2 regions of the Streptomyces sp. KM273126 genome follow, and region 1 is predicted to be linked to the other one. Evidence: riboswitches for the same ligand, from Rfam matches in the RefSeq annotation. Region 1 holds a riboswitch; the other holds the start of a gene.

Region 1 (5,532 bases):
CTCCATTGTGGCCCGACCCACCGACAACCCGGACCACGCCCCTTCCACAGGGGCCCCTCTCCGCCCCTCCCAACACGGCGCCGGAGCGCCCGGCGTGCACGTCGGGGCGGGGGGAGGAGGAGTACGCCGGCACGGCGGAGAAGCGTCGCCAGGCGCTCACGTCAACATGGCGCCGCTCCCGCTCCCCCGGCCCGTACCCGGCCATGGTGCCGCACCGTTCCTGGTGTTGTTGGCCAGTGTTGGCCGAACTCCGCATCCGGGATGTCCCGGACTGCCCCGCGAACGGTCTTCGGGGTCGAAAGGCGCGCTGATCCTCCCCCACTGCCTTAAGGGCGTGGGAGGTACCCCCACGGCGATCCGCGTCTTACGGCCCGGTGGGCTTGCACGAAGTCCTCGGCGGGGCTGGTCCACCCTCCCTGCGGTCCTCGGCTGCAAGCGCCCCGACGGGTAGCTCTCTCGGCCCGATCCTCTGGTCGCGCGCGAGTCACACCTCGCCGATAACAGGCACTCCGCTGTGACCGACAACATGAGAATATCACCCACAGGGAGCATTTGATGGCACACCGTGACCAAGCCTGTCAGCAGTTGCCCACCCGAGTTCCTCTACGGCCCGGCCCCTGGCCCCGGCTCGCGCCGGGCCTACATGACTCCCCGCACTCCCACCCGGGAGTCTCGCTCTGGGCGTACGGGAACCGGGAACTTCGCCAGCTGTCCGCACGCTTGCATACAGTGGCAGGACCGGCAGGAAGAGCGCGGTTTTCCACGACAGCTTCCGCGATGAAGGGACGTACATGCCCATGGGTCACACGGCCACAGCCGAGGCAGGCACCGGGGGCCTGACAGCGACCGAGCACCGCCTGGCCAATGGGCTGCGCGTGGTGCTCTCCGAGGACCACCTGACCCCGGTCGCGGCGGTGTGCCTCTGGTACGACGTCGGCTCCCGTCACGAGGTCAAGGGCCGCACCGGCCTCGCCCACCTCTTCGAGCACCTGATGTTCCAGGGCTCGGCCCAGGTGCCGGGCAACGGCCACTTCGAGCTGGTCCAGGGCGCGGGCGGCTCGCTGAACGGTACGACGAGCTTCGAGCGCACCAACTACTTCGAGACCATGCCCGCCCACCAGCTGGAGCTCGCCCTCTGGCTGGAGGCCGACCGCATGGGCTCGCTGCTCACGGCGCTGGACGACGAGTCCATGGAGAACCAGCGGGACGTCGTCAAGAACGAGCGCCGCCAGCGCTACGACAACGTCCCCTACGGCACCGCCTTCGAGAAGCTGACCGCCCTCTCCTACCCGGACGGCCACCCGTACCACCACACCCCGATCGGTTCGATGGCCGACCTGGACGCGGCCACGCTGGAGGACGCGCGCGCGTTCTTCCGCACCTACTACGCGCCCAACAACGCGGTGCTCTCCGTGGTCGGCGACATCGACCCGGAGCAGACGCTCGCCTGGATCGAGAAGTACTTCGGGTCCATCCCCGGGCACGACGGGAAGCCCGCCCCGCGGGACGGTTCGCTGCCGGAGACCATCGGCGAGCAGCTGCGTGAGGTCGTGGAGGAAGAGGTCCCCGCGCGCGCGTTGATGGCGGCCTACCGCCTCCCGGAGGACGGCACGCGCGAGGCCGACGCGGCCGACCTGGCGCTGACGGTCCTCGGCGGCGGCGAGTCGTCCCGCCTCTACAACCGGCTCGTACGGCGCGACCGTACGGCCGTCGCCGCCGGGTTCGGCCTGCTGCGGCTGGCGGGGGCGCCCTCCCTGGGGTGGCTCGACGTGAAGACCTCCGGCGACGTCGAGGTCCCGGTCATCGAGGCCGCCGTCGACGAGGAGCTCGCCCGGTTCGCCGCCGAGGGCCCCACGGCCGAGGAAATGGAGCGCGCCCAGGCCCAGTTGGAGCGCGAGTGGCTGGACCGGCTCGGCACGGTCGCGGGCCGCGCCGACGAACTGTGCCGGTACGCCGTCCTGTTCGGCGACCCGCAGCTCGCCCTCACCGCCGTCCAGCGCGTGCTCGACGTGACCGCGGAGGAGGTCCAGGCCGTCGCCCAGGCCCGGCTGCGGCCCGACAACCGCGCGGTGCTCGTGTACGAGCCGATCACGGCCGGGAGCGGGGACGCCGACGAAGCCGACGAGACCGCCGAAGCCGCGGTGACCGACGAGAACGAGGAGTCGGCCAAGTGACCGAGCTCGCGACCATGGACTTCCACCCGCAGCCCCAGGCCGGCGACGCCAGGCCCTGGGCGTTCCCGGCGCCCGAGCGCGGCGCGCTCGACAACGGGCTGACCGTGCTGCGCTGCCACCGCCCCGGCCAGCAGGTCGTCGCCGTCGAGGTGCTCCTCGACGCCCCCCTCGACGCCGAGCCCACGGGCCTCGACGGGGTCGCCACGATCATGGCCCGTGCCTTCTCCGAGGGCACCGACAAGCACTCCGCGGAGGAGTTCGCCGCCGAGCTGGAGCGCTGCGGCGCCACCCTCGACTCGCACGCCGATCACCCCGGCGTACGTCTCAGCCTCGAAGTCCCCGTCTCGCGGCTCCCCAAGGCGCTCGGTCTGCTCGCCGACGCCCTGAGGGCCCCCGCGTTCGCGGACAGCGAGGTCGAGCGGTTGGTGCGGAACCGGCTCGACGAGATCCCGCACGAGACCGCCAACCCGGCCCGCCGTGCCGCGAAGGAGCTCTCCAAGGAGCTGTTCCCGGCGACCTCGCGCATGTCGCGTCCGCGCCAGGGCACCGAGGAGACGGTCGAGGGCATCGACTCGGCGGCCGTGCGCGCCTTCTACGAGAAGCACGTGCGGCCCGCCACGGCCACCGCGGTCGTCGTCGGCGACCTCACCGGCGTCGACCTGGACGCGCTGCTCGGCGACACCCTGGGCGCCTGGACCGGCTCCTCGGCCCAGCCGCGCCCCGTGCCCGCGGTGACCGCCGACGACACCGGCCGCGTCGTCATCGTCGACCGCCCCGGAGCCGTCCAGACGCAGCTGCTCATCGGCCGCGTCGGCGCCGACCGCCACGACCGAGTGTGGCCGGCCCAGGTGCTCGGCACGTACTGCCTCGGCGGCACCCTCACCTCCCGCCTGGACCGTGTCCTGCGCGAGGAGAAGGGCTACACCTACGGTGTGCGGGCGTTCGGCCAGGTGCTGCGCTCCGCGCCCGACGGCTCGGGCGCCGCGATGCTCGCCATCAGCGGCTCCGTCGACACGCCGAACACGGGCCCGGCCCTCGACGACCTGTGGACCGTGCTGCGCACCCTCGCCGCCGAGGGCCTCACCGACGCCGAGCGTGACGTCGCCGTGCAGAACCTCGTCGGGGTCGCCCCTCTCAAGTACGAGACGGCCGGCGCCGTCGCGAGCACCCTCGCCGACCAGGTCGAGCAGCACCTGCCGGACGACTACCAGGCGACGCTGTACCGGCAGCTCGCCGCGACCGGCACCGTGGAGGCCACCGCGGCCGTGGTGAACGCCTTCCCGGTGGACCGCCTCGTGACGGTCCTCGTCGGTGACGCCGCGCAGATCGAGGAGCCCGTCAAGGCACTCGGCATCGGCGAAGTCTCCGTCGTACGCGCCGAGTAGAGCGCCCGCACGGGCCCAGCCGGGCCCACCGGCTTCCGGGGTCCTGGTGACGAAAGAGTCATCAGGGCCCCGGATGTCTGTTTTGCGGGGGAAGTTGCCTGTCTGCCCTGTGGTGTGCGCTACAAAACCCCTGCTTCGTTTGTGATTTCAAAGAGGGCCCGCTTAGCGTCTGTTCGGCTGTTCGTCAGCAGTGCGCCGCACCCGCGGCACCGGACAGTCATCGCCGAGTCCCCGAACGGCGCGAGCCAGGGGAGCCGGGGACCCAATCGCAGTCCCTGGGGTGAATCGGACGCCCTTCCCATGGTGAAGGGGGACCGTAGGAGACCTTCCTGCTCCGAACCCGTCAGCTAACCCGGTAGGCGAGAAGGAAGGAAAGGACCAGCCACTTCATGGCGTTCACCTGCGCCACCGGGAAGCACCGCCGCGCCGGCCGGATGAAGCGCGCGACCACGAAGGCCGTCGGCGCCGCCGCGCTCACCACCTCCGGCGTCATCGGCACGCTGGCCGCCCCCGCCTTCGCCGCGGACACCTCCGCCGGACAGACCGGGCTCACCCAGGCCATCGAGATCGGCGACGCGGTGGCCGAACAGATCGACGCCCAGGCCGTCGCCCAGCAGCAGGCCGCCGCGGAGGCGGCCGCGCAGAGGAAGGCCGAGGCCCTCGCGAAGCGGCGCGCGGAGGAGGCGGCCGAGGCGGCCAAGAAGGAGCGCGAGGCCAAGGCGCGCGCCGCCCGTGAGGCCGAGCGCAAGCGCCTCAACACCTTCGTCGCCCCGGTCAGCGGCTCGTACGTCTCGACCGGCTACAAGTCCGGCGGCGCCGCCTGGTCCTCCGGCAGCCACACCGGCATCGACTTCCACGCCTCCTCGGGCACGGTCGTCCGCGCGGTCGGCTCCGGCACCGTCGTCGAGGCGGGCTGGGGCGGTGCCTACGGCAACAACATCGTCATCAAGATGCACGACGGCACGTACACGCAGTACGGCCACCTGTCGTCCATCGGGGTCTCCGTCGGCCAGACGGTCACCCCGGGCCGGCAGATAGGCCTGTCCGGGGCGACCGGCAACGTCACGGGCCCGCACCTGCACTTCGAGGCCCGCTCGACGGCCGAGTACGGCTCGGACATGGATCCCGTCGCGTATCTGCGCTCGCACGGCGTGAACGTCTGACGGCACGCGCCCGCCGCCGACCGCGGACGTCTCGCCGTCCGCCCGTGTCCCAGCGGCACCACGAGGCTCTACGAGGCCCCGGCTCACCGAGCCGGGGCTTTCGTCGTTGTGACGTGCCTCCTGTCCAAAAAATATCCCTGGATTCCGGCCCGGCATCGGAATTTCCGGCCAACTGCAATAGAGTCGCTTGAGCGCACGTCAATCAATGGCGTTTCACGGGGATTAAGGCGGAGGTCCGGTCATGCGTATTCCGGCGCACTCGGTATGCACGGCGATCCGTGATGACATCGTCGCGGGTGTCTACGAGCGCGGCAGCCGGCTCACCGAGGAACTCCTCGCCCGCCGGTACGGCGTCAGCCGAGTCCCCGTCCGTGAGGCGCTGCGCACGCTGGAGGCCGAGGGCTTCGTCGTCACCCGACGGCACGCGGGCGCGTGTGTCGCGGAGCCCACCGAGCAGGAGGCCTCCGACCTGCTGGAGATGCGCATGCTGCTGGAGCCGCTGGGCGCCGCGCGCGCCGCCCAGCGCCGTACCGAGGCGCACCTGAAGGTGCTGCGGGGCCTGGTCAGGCTGGGGCAGGAGCGGGCCAGGCGGGGCAACAGCGATGACCTGCGCTCACTCGGGGGCTGGTTCCACGAGACGCTCGCCCAGGCCTCCGGCAGCCCCGCGCTGACCTCGACGCTCGCCCAGCTGCGCCACAAGATCGCCTGGATGTACGCGGTGGAGGCGCCCGCCGGCCCCGTCGAGTCCTGGGCCGAGCACGGCGGCATCGTCGACGCCGTGGCGCGCGGCGACAGCGAGCGGGCCCGCAC
Region 2 (5,532 bases), 1.6 Mb from region 1:
CGGCCCTGATCGCCTACCGGCGCAGCGGCTACACGACCCCGCACGCGCCCGCACGCGCGAGTGGTACGGAGCTGGCGTGGCTCGCGGGTGACGACCTGCGGCCCTTCTTCACGATGCTCGCGCGCTTCGTGCGGCCGGGCGCGAAGCACCTCTATCAACTGTGGCGGACCAATCGCCGGGGCGGGGCGACCGGTTGGGCCCGTCCGAACGGTTCCGTCAGTTGACCAGTTCCGTCCGTTGACCGGATCCGTCAGTTGACCAGTTCCGTCAGTTGGCCGGTTCGACCAGCTCGACCAGTTCGACCACGAAGTAGGCACAACGCGTCCTGGGGAGGGACTTCGTGATTCATCCGGTTGCAGTGATCGGCGCCGGGCCGTTCGGTCTGTCCACCGCCGCGCATCTACGGGCGCGTGGCGTTCCCGTACGCGTCTTCGGCGAACCCATGGTGAGCTGGCGGGACCACATGCCCGCGGGCATGCTGCTCAAGTCGACGCCCGCCGCCTCGAACATCGACGCGCCGCAGCGCGGGCACACCCTCGTCGACTACTGCGACGCGGCGGACATTCCGCGACTGGTCACGGACGAGGACATCATCCCGGTCGAGACCTTCGTCGCCTACGGGGAGTGGTTCCAGCAGAATCTGGTGCCCGATCTGGAGCGGGTGCGCGTCGTGTCCGTGGACCGGCGCGGGGACGGCAGGGGCTTCGAACTCAAGCTGGACTCCGGTGAGGCGTTCACGGCGCGGGCCGTCGTCGTGGCGACCGGGCTCTCCGGTCTCGCCCATCTCCCGCCCGAGCTCAGGGGAGCGGCCACCGACGGGCCCAGCCCCACGGGACCCGTTTCGCACAGCGCGCAGCACCACGACCTGAGCCGGTTCGCCGGCAAGGAACTCCTCGTCGTCGGCGCGGGACAGTCCGCCCTGGAGACGGCGGCGCTGGCCGCGGAGGCCGGGGCGCGCGTACGGGTGGTCTCACGCGGACACGGCAAGGTGGCGTTCGGGGCACCGCCCTGGGACCAGCCCAGGCTCCGCCCGGAGTCGCCCTTCGGGCGTGCCTGGTCGCTGTGGGCCCTCAGCTACTACCCGCACCCCTACCGTTACCTCCCCGCCGAGGCCCGCCACTACCTGGTCCGCCGCGTCCTCGGACCGCTGGGCGCGTGGTGGCTGCGCGAGCGCTTCGAGGGCACGGTGGGCGTGCGCGAGATCTCGGGGGTCGTCCGTGCCGGTGTCATCGGCGGGCGCCCGCTGCTGGCGGTCCGCACGCACGGGGGCCGTACGGAGGAGCTGTCGGCCGACCATGTGATCGCGGCGACCGGCTATCGCGTGGACATCGCCGCGATGGACTTCCTCGCGCACGAGCTGCGTACGGAGCTGGTGGTGAGCCAGGGGACGCCGAAGCTGGGCGCCGGATACCGGGCGTCCGTGCCGGGGCTGTACTTCACGGGGCTGCCGTCGGCGGCGTCGTACGGGCCGGTGATGCGGTTCGTGTGCGGGACGGAGTTCGCGTCGCCCCGGCTGGCCAGGCATCTGGCGGCCGCCCACGGGTGAGGGGACGGATCGCCGTGGGGCGCGGACCTGCCGGAGGGAGAGAGACGGGCGGAGCGGCGGGCCTGCCGAGGGGAGAGAGACGGAGCGGCGAGTCTGTTGAGGGGAGAGAGACGGAGCGGCACGGATCTGGCGTCCCGTTCGTCACTTTCGGGTGACGCCGTCGGCGGGAGGCGCGTCGATCGGTGGGGCGTCGGGCCCGGGCCCGTGCCATGCGACGCCGTGCGGGCGGAGCGGGACCCCCTGATGTCCGAACGGTCAACGTACGTCGTCCGGTTCACGCCGGACAGGGGGGCCTCGGCGGTCCGTATTCTCTGATCATGAACCCGCGCACCGCATACGCTCTGATCGCCACCGACCTGGACGGAACGCTGCTCCGCGGCGACGACACGCTCTCCGACAGGTCGCGCGCGGCGCTGGCCCGAGCCGTGGCCGGGGGCGCGCGGCACCTGGTGGTGACGGGACGCCCCGCGCCCCGCGTGCGCCCCCTGCTGGAGGACCTCGGGAGCGAGGGGCTCGCGGTGTGCGGGCAGGGCGCGCAGTTGTACGACGCCGGCGCGGACCGGCTGCTGTGGTCGGTGACCCTGGACCGGGAGCTGGCCGCGACCGCGCTCGGCAAGATCGAGGCCGAGGTCGGGCAGGTGTACGCGGCCGTCGACCAGGACGGTGTGGACGGGCTCACCCTCATCGAGCCGGGCTATCTGATGCCGCATCCGACTCTTCCCGCCGTACGGGTCCAGCGGCGCGACGACCTGTGGTGCGAGCCCATCAGCAAGGTGCTGCTGCGTCATTCGTCCCTGTCCGACGACGAGTTGGCGGCGGTGGCCCGCGGAGCGGTCGGTTCCCTCGCGACGGTCACCATGTCGGGGCCCGGCACCGTCGAACTCCAGCCATGCGGGATCACCAAGGCGACCGGCCTCGCCCTGGCCGCCCGGCACCTCGGGCTGGGACCGGCCGACACCATCGCTTTCGGGGACATGCCGAACGACATCCCCATGTTCGACTGGGCCGCGCACGGGGTCGCCATGGCCAACGCCCACCCCGAACTCAAGGCCGTCGCCGACGAGGTGACGTTGTCCAACGAGGAGGACGGCATCGCGGTGGTGCTGGAGCGGCTGTTTCCGCGCGGCGGGGCCGCGGCGCATCCGGCGCCCGGAACCACGCCCGGAACCGTGTCCGTACCGGCGCCGGGCGGGCCGGGCCGGCGGAGCTCATCGCCCGCTCGGCCCGGCCGGTAGGTGCCTGGCGGATCAGTACGGTCCGTTGACGTTGTCGATCGAGCCGTAGCGGTCGGCGGCGTAGTTGCAGGCCGCCACGATGTTCGCGACCGGGTCGTACGGGTCGTCCGACGTGCCGGCCACGTGGTACGCGGCGAAGGTCGGGTCGATGACCTGGAGGAGACCCTTGGAGGGGGTGCCCTTCGCGGCGTTGGAGTCCCAGTTGTTGATGGCCTGGGGGTTGCCGGACGACTCGCGCATGATGTTGCGGTGGATGCCGTCGTACGACCCGGGTATCCCGTTCTTGGCCATGACGTCCAGCGCCTGGCGGATCCACCCGTCGAGGTCGTTCGTGTACGTCGTGTCGGAGGCCGGGGTGGGGTCGTTGGCGGACCCGGAGGACTGCTCGGCGGCGGTCGTGGACGTGTTGTCGGCCGTCGTGCTCGGCTCGCTGGGCTTGCTCTCCGTGCTCTGCGAGCTCTGCGTGCTGTCCGCGCTGACCGTGCTGTCCGCGCTCGCCTTGGTCGTCTTGAGCTTCAGGCCGAGGCCCGGGTGGATCAGGTCCGGGTTGTCGCCGATGGCCTTGCGGTTGTCCTTGTAGATCTTCCGCCAGCCGCCCTGGGCCTCGTGCTTGTCCGCGATGCGGAAGAGCGTGTCGCCCTTGGTCACGGTATACGTGAGGGACGTGGCCTGGGCTGCGGACTGCGCGGACCGGGGCGCGGCCTGCGGGGCGGCCTGGGCGGCGGCGGGAGCCTTGGCCGGCTGCGCGGCGCTCGCGGTGGTCGCGCTCAGGAAGGGAAGGGCGAGGGCCGCGGTGCCGGTTCCGGCGATGACGGCTCCTCGGGTGAGCTTGTTGGTTCGGCGGCGACGGTGCTTGCCTCGTGAGGCCATGACGCTGTTCCTCTCCGGCGCCTGCGAGGTGAGCTGTCGGGTTCGGGCGGAAAGGTGCCCGGCCAGGCATGGCGACGCGTCGTGCGTGCCGTGCGCGGCTTCACCCCGAGCCGGTCTCTCGTGAGGACCGGCGATCTTCGTGGGTCCCCCGCTCCTGCCTTCGTGAGTGGTTGGTCAGTGGGGATCCGGGCGGTGGCAGGATTCGGCGTTCCGTCCGGATTGACCGTGAACGTATGCGAGAGCACATGTCGAGAACAAGGCCGGAAGCGTGTTGAAAGCGCCCTTGATCAGCTATTTGTGGGGGAGATGCCTTCGAAATTTCCGGAAGATAACGCTCAACTTGCTTTCTGCAAAGGAGGAGTCGAGCGAGTGGGGGTGAGGGGGCATTCTGGGTCCACGTGACTCAATTCACGGAACGGACCGGGTGAAGCGCCGATAATGCGGTAATTCGGACAAGTTGGCTGTTGGTTGGCTCGTCGTTCGGGGTGCTGCTTCAGCCCCTTGTTCGAGGCCTGCCGTTCCGTAGCGGGCGTGAAGTACGAGCCGTGCGCCCGGTGTTCGGGAACCCGCGGGTCAACTCCGTGTTTCGGGCGTGGAGTGCGCGGAGAGTGGGGAGGTCGCGCGGAGGTGGGGGCCGGCCTCGGGCCTGTGGCCGGAACCTTGCGTGCGGTGGGCCTCGTTGCCGTAGCGGTCGCCCGGCGGGCGGGCCGTGTCGACCGCCCTCGAGTGGCTCCGGCGTGAGAGCGGTGCCGGCTGTCGGCGCGCGTGTCGAGGTGACGGTGTGGGGGTGCGGGTGATCGAGTCCGACGGGCCCATCGGAGTGATCTCGGAGGTCTCGCCGGTCCCGGTGCTTTCGGTGGCCTCGGGTGGCGGCGTCGACTCGGGATTCGGGTCGAATCGGTATGCATCCCTTGATCGCGGGCATACCGGATGTAATCCGGAGTGACTCGGATGACGGGGGCGCCTCTCGGTCGAGCGAAGTCCCGCCAGGGGGCCGGTGGGTGCCCGTGGTGATCGAATGGTGACCGGATACGCTGACACGAGTGATGGCAGCGACAGATCGACAAACTGTTCATCGACCATGAGACCGACCGTGTGACTGTCAGTAGACATCAGCAGACAGGAGACCCCTCGTGACCGTCGTCGGGCCGTTCGGGGTGAGCGTGCGGGACCAGGCTCTGGAAGCCGATGTCCAGGCGGGATTGGCGGCTGTCGAGGAAGGGTTGCTCGAAGCCACCAAGAGCGAGGTCCCCTTCATCCAGGAGGCCGCGCAGCATCTGCTGCGGGCGGGTGGCAAGCGTTTCCGGCCATTGCTCGTGATGCTCGCCGCGCAGTTCGGGGACCCGTACGCCCCGGGGGTCGTCCCGTCGGCCGTGGTGGTCGAGCTGACGCACCTGGCCACGCTGTACCACGACGACGTGATGGACGAGGCCGACGTACGCCGCAGCGTGCCCAGCGCGAACGCCCGCTGGGGGAACTCCGTCGCGGTACTGACCGGCGACTTCCTGTTCGCGCGTGCCTCGCACATCCTGGCCGACCTCGGGCCCGAGGCGGTCCGCATCCAGGCCGAGGCCTTCGAACGGCTGGTCACCGGGCAGATCCTGGAGACCGCCGGGCCGCGGGACGGGCGCGACCCGATCGCGCACTACCTCGACGTCCTCGGCGGCAAGACGGGGTCGCTGGTGGCCGTGTCCGGGCGGTTCGGTGCGTTGATGTCCGGCGCCGACGAGACGGTCGTGGACGTGCTGACGCAGTACGGGGAGCGGCTGGGCGTGGCGTTCCAGCTGGCCGACGACGTGCTGGACATCGCCTCCGACTCGGACGAGTCCGGCAAGACGCCGGGCGCCGATCTGCGTGAGGGCATCCCCACGATGCCGGTGC

What was found. A riboswitch is a leader RNA that binds a small molecule or an ion and turns the genes downstream of it on or off. The one in region 1 is predicted to bind cyclic di-AMP.
Positions count from the first base shown of each region.
Region 2: linked by a shared signal. The riboswitch ahead of E0500_RS12740 (LysM peptidoglycan-binding domain-containing protein) and the one ahead of E0500_RS19620 (M23 family metallopeptidase) in region 1 are both predicted to bind cyclic di-AMP.

Region 1 covers NZ_SJXB02000001.1:4,577,405-4,582,936, forward strand. The annotation lists gene E0500_RS19610 (pitrilysin family protein) at 798-2,174, shown strand; gene E0500_RS19615 (pitrilysin family protein) at 2,171-3,559, shown strand; cyclic di-AMP (ydaO/yuaA leader) riboswitch at 3,771-3,936, shown strand; gene E0500_RS19620 (M23 family metallopeptidase) at 3,949-4,722, shown strand; gene E0500_RS19625 (GntR family transcriptional regulator) at 4,964-5,532, shown strand, end outside.
Region 2 covers NZ_SJXB02000001.1:2,958,543-2,964,074, forward strand. The annotation lists gene E0500_RS12725 (ATP-grasp domain-containing protein) at 1-224, shown strand, start outside; gene E0500_RS12730 (FAD-dependent oxidoreductase) at 341-1,546, shown strand; gene E0500_RS12735 (HAD family hydrolase) at 1,864-2,781, shown strand; gene E0500_RS12740 (LysM peptidoglycan-binding domain-containing protein) at 2,794-3,651, opposite strand; cyclic di-AMP (ydaO/yuaA leader) riboswitch at 3,657-3,853, opposite strand; gene E0500_RS12745 (polyprenyl synthetase family protein) at 4,785-5,532, shown strand, end outside.